One region of the Cobetia sp. BMC6 genome, then DNA from elsewhere that is predicted to be linked to it. Evidence: predicted binding sites of a transcription regulator. Region 1 holds the regulator's gene; the other holds the start of a gene.
What was found. Region 1 encodes sigma-54, which starts transcription at its own class of promoters, with help from an activator protein. Its sites were predicted from a motif close to TGGCACNNNNNTTGCTNT; they were not measured.

Region 1 (3,411 bases):
GGGCGTGGAGGTCAGCGCCTGCTGCGTGCAAGGTGCAGGCAGCCTGCTGGCGCTCCTTCTCGATCGACAGTGTCACCTGAACATTGGTGATGTTGTCGTAATGCCGTTCGAGGCGAGCGAGCTTCTCGTTGACGTAATCGCGGAGAGGATCGGTAAGTTCCACATGATGCCCGGTGATATTCACTTGCATGGACACGCTCCTTTATCCAGCGGGTTGCCATTCAATTGTAACCCTTTTTGACTACGAGCAAACCCTGATCGGACGCTCTGCAACAGGCTTGACGACCACCGTCTGGCGATGTTTTCGCGCCCTTGCCAGCGGCGTCAGATGTCGTGAGCGTCTGTACCGACAATGCCCAAGCTTTGCGCAAAGATCAACGCTGCGCTGCATCGTGGCTCAGTGCTTGTCTTCAACTCAGTGAGGGGTAACGGAATGGACTTCAAGGTCACGCTTGAAGGGTGGTGCATGAAAGGCGCGCAAGAAGACGGGTTTTCGTCGCCAATCCCTGCATGTACGCCGCCTTTCAGGCGCTTGGGTTGCGTGGAGCAAGCAGCGTGCCGGAAGGATCACCGAGTGACATCCCGGTGCAATACGGCTAAAAGTGACTTTAAAAACATGCGATTGACGGTAAATGATGCAGCCGGAATGATGGATTTTTGCCATCATCCTGCGCGCCATGATGGGCCATTGACGAGCGGTTGACGGAATGACAGGGCGCGCGACAGGCGCGCCGGTGTCAGTAATGTCAGAGGCTGGTGAGAGAGAAAACCAGCGTTTGAGGTTGGCGGCAACGGCCATGATAGGAGGGAGACCAGGCGCATGGCAGCCGCAGATGACACATCAGGCCAGACGCTTGCGCTCGCTGGAGGATGGGATGCCCATCGCTTCGCGATACTTGGCCACGGTACGGCGTGCGACCTCGATGCCATCGCTGGCGAGCAGGTCGACCAGGCGTGAGTCGGAGAGAGGCTTGCGAGCCGGCTCTTCCGCAATCAGCTTGCGGATGCGGGCACGAATGGCGGTGCTTGAGTGGGCGTCGCCACTGCCGCTGCCACCGACCTGGCTCGAGAAGAAGAACTTGAGCTCGAAGACGCCGCGCGGGGTGTGGATGTATTTCTGGGTCGTGACCCGCGAGATGGTCGATTCGTGCATCTCGACCACTTCGGCGATGTTGGCCAGAATCAGTGGCTTCATGCCTTCCTCGCCTTGCTCGAGGAAGTCGATCTGGCGCGCCATGATCTCGCGGCCGACCTTGAGCAGGGTGTCATTGCGTGATGACAGGCTCTTCATCAGCCAGCGCGCTTCCTGCAGGTTGTCCTTGAGGAAGGTGTTGTCGGCGGACTTGTCGGCACGCTTGATCAGTGCGGCGTATTCCGGCTGGATGCGCAGCTTGGGCAGCGCTTCCGGGTTGAGCTCGACCTGCCAGCCGTGGCGGGTATGACGCACCAGTAGATCAGGGATCACGTAATCGCTGGCGGGCTCGCCCCAGGCGGATGCCGGACGCGGATCGAGCGCGCGCACCAGGCGGATGACGTGATCCAGCTCGTCATCGTCAAGGCTCAGTCGGCGCTTGAGCAGCTTGCGATCATCGTTGCCCAGTGCCTCGAGGAATTGACGTACCAGGCGACGCGCCTGCGCCAGCAGCGGCAGATCATCCGGCAGCAGCGCCAGTTGCAGCAGCAGGCACTCGCGCAGGTCGCGGGCGAAGACGCCGGTCGGGTCGAACTGCTGCAGACGCAGCAGTACCTGCTCGAGCTCGGAGGCCTTGAGGCCGGGCAGGCCCTGGCCGCGCAGACCATCGACCAGCTCATCGAGTGACAGGCTCAGGTAACCGGCACCGTCGACGGCATCGATCAGGCTCTCCGCCATCTGGCGTTCACGGCCATCGAGGTCGGTCATCGCCAGCTGCCAGCGCAGGTGGTCCTGCAGGCTCTCGACGCTGGTATTGCGATCGAAGTCCGGCCCTTCTTCGCTCCCGCTGCCACTGCCGGAGCTGGTCAGGCTACCGGCGTGGTCCTGGTAGAGGTCCGACCAGTCACTGTCGAGGGGGTATTCCTCGGGAATCTCGCTCGAGGAGTCGGCAGTGGAAATCTCGCTCGTATCCTGTGTCTCTATGACATCCAGCGACTCGTAGTCCTCGTCGAGCTCCAACATGGGGTTGGACTCGAGGGCTTGCTGAATCTCCTGACGCAGGTCGAGCGTCGACAGCTGCAGCAGCTGGATCGCTTGCTGAAGCTGCGGCGTCATGGTCAGCGAGGTGCCGAGGCGGAGTTGCAGGGTGGGTTTCATGGAGTCAGTCAATTCACGGCAAAGGAACGTGCTTACTACGCTATACCGTGACTCGGGCCACTGACAAGTGGTTGCAGTGAATATTCAAGCAACTTGCATGCCATGTTTACACCAAGGTGGTATGGACGTCATGCATGCGCCTGATGTCAGACATGAAAAAGCCGCTACGCGATAAAATCACGCAGCGGCTTATGAAGCTTTCGCCGTGGGAGGGCTCAGCGCATCCGCTGGCCCTAGAGCGTGAACTCGTGGCCCAGGTAGACGTCGCGTACCTGCTGGTTGGCCAGGATGGAGTCCGCGTCACCGTGAGCGATGATCTGACCATCGCCGACGATATAGGCGGTGTCACAGATATCGAGTGTCTCGCGCACGTTGTGGTCGGTGATCAGCACGCCGATGCCACGGTCACGCAGTTGACGCACGATGCTCTTGATCTCGCCCACCGAGATGGGGTCGACGCCGGCGAAGGGCTCATCGAGCAGTACGAAGTCCGGCTCGGTGGCCAGTGCACGGGCAATCTCGACCCGACGACGCTCCCCGCCGGACAGGCTCATGCCGGCACTGGCACGAATATGCGTGATGCTGAATTCCTCGAGCAACTCTTCAAGACGTGCCTTGCGGCCATTGCGATCCAGATCCTTGCGGGTTTCCAGAATCGCCATGATGTTGTCGGCCACCGACAGCTTGCGGAAGATCGACGCCTCCTGCGGCAGATAACCGATGCCGGCGCGTGCGCGTTGATGCATGGCGGCAGCGGAAAGGTCCTTGTCGTCGATGGAGACGTTGCCGGCATCGGCGCGCACCAGCCCGACGATCATGTAGAACGAGGTCGTCTTGCCGGCGCCGTTGGGGCCCAGCAGGCCGACGATGTCACCCTGGCGGATCTCAAGCGAGATGTCCTTGACCACCTTGCGGCCCTTGTAGGCCTTGGCCAGATGGCGAGCGCTCAGCGTACGCGGGGTAGCAGCAGTCATGACTCAGTTTTCCTTGCTGGCATTGGCGCCGCGCGGCGTCAAAGTCATGTGTACGCGACCGCCTTCGGTCTGCTGTGCCGTCTTGCTGTTGTTGGCGTTCACCTGGCGCTTGTCGAGGAAATACTCCACGTAGCCGCCTTCGAAGGT
Region 2 (3,411 bases), on a different contig from region 1:
ACGGGTGCACGCTGGCCAGCTTGAGCAGCGGCTCACCGCGCTGCTTGCGCTCGCGCACATGCGCCGCCAGCGCCTTCGCGACCTGCAACGGACTGGATAGGTCGTGGCCGTCCTCGCCGAGGGTGGCCATCAGCGCGCGCGACAGCGTGATGGAGTTGCCGCCCAGATTGAGCGTCATGGCACTGATCACCGGCGTGGCGCGGCCATCCAGGCCCAGAGTCGAGGTCAGCGGCATCAGCGCCAGCATCTGCGCACCCTGCAGCACACCGGTCTGCAGGTCATCACGCAACGCCGCCCACGAGGGTTGCCACTTGAGTGTCACCGCCAGCCCCTCCTCGCGGAAAAGCCCCAACTGCTCAGCGACCACGAAGGGCGCGGCATCATTGAGTGGCATCAGGCCCAGCGTCAGCTGATGGCCATTCAGGGGTACATCTGTGGGCATCACGCACACCTCTTGAACGATCGAGAGAGAAGGACAGTACGGCGACCGGCTCAGCGCCGACGCGCGGCCTTGAGCAGCTCATCGGCCAGCTCATGCAGGGCCAGGCGCCGGTTCATGGCGGTCTTGCGCAGGTATTGGTAGGCGGCATCTTCACTGAGCCCACGCGTCTCCATCACCACGGCCTTGGCACGATCGACGCTGCGCCGCTGCACCAATGTGGTCTGGGTACGGTTGAGCTCCCCCTTGAGCGCACGGTGCGCCTCGAAGCTGGTGATGGCGACCTCGACCATGCTGCGCACCATCGCTGGCATGACGTGGTCCACCACATAGGCCGAGACACCGGCGCCGGCCGCCTCACGCACGAGGTCCGGGGCATCTTCACTGGCCAGCATGATCATCGGCTTGGGATAGCGTCGCCCCAGCTGGCCGAGATGCTCCAGGGTGTCGCGGCTGGGCAGGTCGGCGTCGATGATCACCGCATCGGGCTGATGCTGCTCGACCAGCGCGTGCAGGTCCTCGTGCTCGTCAACGCGCAGCGCCACCTCGAAGCCGGCGCTCAATAGCGCCTGCTCCAGCGCGGCGGAGCGCTCACTGCGGACATCGACGATCAGCACGGTCACGGGCATGTCAGGTTTCCTTGGGTCGGGCATGAGACTTGCCGTACACCCAAGCAGGATTCGTGCCGCAATCTGGTGCAACCCTGCGGCCAAGGGCCTTCAGAGCGGCCGAGCCGAAAGCGTCGCTGCACTGCAATGAGGCACGCGCCTGCCCGACCCTCCCAGCGCCATTCGCGTGCGCCAGACTGGTACCTCGCGCCTCGATGACGCACCGCCAGCGCGCATCGAGCGCGCACCCAGCCCGGGGCACCGCCTGCGCATGCCAACCTATTGCCCTCGCCAAGCCATTGATCTTCTGGGACTTGTCCCGCCCACACCCCCGCAACTGGCGCGCTACTTGCTTTGTTCCTGTCACTTGCCGCACAGACGCTCTGCTGCCGGCAACCATGGCATCACCGACTGCTGCCATCGCTATCCATGACGTGGACCAGGCTCTTCGGAGTACGAGTGCGTCGAACCAGGCCCCTCAATGACGAGGCGCCCTTGCTGTCGTTCATTCACAGCCGTTCGACCACTCGCCGAGCACACCTGACTTCGTGCCCGGCACCGACGCTGAATCAGGAGCCCACTCATGGATATCCGCAACAAGGCCAGCCGCATCCGGCTGTTCAGCTTCAACACCCCGCAAATGCGCGCCTTCCACATGTCGTGGTTCGCCTTCCACGTCTGCTTCTTCGGCTGGTTCGGCATCGCGCCGCTGATGGCCGTGGTGCGTGACGACCTCGGCCTGACCAAGACCCAGATCGGCAACACCATCATCGCCTCCGTCGCCATCACGGTGATCGTGCGTCTCGCCATCGGCGTGCTGTGTGATCGCATCGGGCCACGCAAGGCCTACACCTGGCTGCTGTGCCTCGGCTCGCTGCCGGTGATGTGCATCGGCTTCGCCGACAGCTTCGAATCCTTCTTCCTGGCCCGCCTGGCCATCGGTGCCATCGGCGCCTCCTTCGTCATCACCCAGTACCACACCTCCGTGATGTTCGGCCCCAACGTGGTCGGCACCGCCAACGCCACCACCGCGGGCTGGGGCAACCTGGGCGGCGGCACCACCCAGATGCTGATGCCGCTGGTGATGGCCGGCCTGCTGATGCTGGGCGTCGAGCAGACCCTGGGCTGGCGTCTGGCGATGGTCGTGCCGGGCATCGTGCTGTTCCTGACCGGTATCGCCTACTACTTCTTCACCCAGGATGCGCCGGACGGCAACTTCAGCGAGCTGCGTGAGCGCGGTGAGCTGCCCAAGGCCGAGAAGGAATACAGCATGCGCGCCACCTTCGGCGCGGCAGCACGCGACATCCGCGTCTGGGCCCTGTTCCTCGTCTATGGCGCCTGCTTCGGGGTCGAGCTGACCATCAACAACGTCGCCGCCATCTACTTCTTCGATCACTTCGATCTCGACCTCGCCACCGCCGGTCTCATCGCAGGGCTGTTCGGCCTGATGAACCTGTTCGCCCGCACCCTGGGCGGCGTGTTTTCTGATCTCTTCGCCCGCCAGTCCGGCCTCAAGGGCCGCGTGCGCTGGCTGTTCATCGCGCTGCTGTGTGAAGGCGTGGCGCTGGTCGGCTTCGCCCAGATGGAAACCCTCGCGGTGGCCATCGGCATCATGCTGGTCTTCAGCCTCTTCGTGCAGATGGCGGAAGGCGCGACCTTCGGTATCGTGCCCTTCGTCAATCGCAAGGCACTCGGCGCGGTCGCCGGTATCGTCGGTGCGGGCGGCAACGCGGGCGCGGTCGCCGCGGGCTTCCTGTTCCGCAGTGAGGAGCTGACCTACCAGGAAGGCCTGATGTACCTGGGCATGGGCGTGATCGTGATCTCGCTGTTCGCGCTGCTGGTGCGTTTCAGCGCCGCCACCGAAGCCGAGGAAAGCCGCGCCTACGACGCCGCCGTCGCGGACCGCAAGCAACAGAGCGAGCAGCAGCCCGCCTCGGCATAAGCGGATTGCTTTCTCCCCTAGCCAGACACAAGAAGGCCCCACCTCATGGGAGGCGGGGCCTTCTTGTGTCTGTCGACAGCTCAGGTCAGCGGCGATTCATCGCGGCGCTGACAGCCGAGCCTCAGCTATCGGTGGCGTTCTCGACGCTATCACCGGCTTCCTCGACGGCGTTGTCCATCTTCTCACCGGCCTTCTCCATCGGGCCTTCGTCCTCGCAACCGGCGAGCGACAGGCCACCGAGACCGAGCATGGCAATCATCAGCGAACTACCCAGAGTCTTGAGCTTCATGATGTCTCTCCTTGAATCATCGGTCGGAATGACGCGACAGCTGCCATCTCACGCAGGCTGCCACGTGGTGTTACCCATGACATGGAGCGGGAGCCTTGCCGTTTCAAGGGTCACGCAACGCCGAGTTGCCTGT

Region 2: the regulator sigma-54 is predicted to act here: its motif matches at 1,386-1,403, upstream of MKZ40_RS13585 (NarK family nitrate/nitrite MFS transporter).

Annotation. Positions count from the first base shown of each region.
Region 1 is NZ_JAKUMF010000002.1:111,318-114,728, forward strand. Features, by position in the region: gene raiA (ribosome-associated translation inhibitor RaiA) at 1-190, opposite strand, end outside; gene MKZ40_RS04695 (RNA polymerase factor sigma-54) at 842-2,290, opposite strand; gene lptB (LPS export ABC transporter ATP-binding protein) at 2,524-3,264, opposite strand; gene lptA (lipopolysaccharide transport periplasmic protein LptA) at 3,268-3,411, opposite strand, start outside.
Region 2 is NZ_JAKUMF010000008.1:11,122-14,532, reverse strand. Features, by position in the region: gene MKZ40_RS13595 (CmpA/NrtA family ABC transporter substrate-binding protein) at 1-442, opposite strand, end outside; gene MKZ40_RS13590 (ANTAR domain-containing protein) at 493-1,068, opposite strand; gene MKZ40_RS13585 (NarK family nitrate/nitrite MFS transporter) at 1,631-2,989, shown strand; gene MKZ40_RS13580 (hypothetical protein) at 3,111-3,278, opposite strand.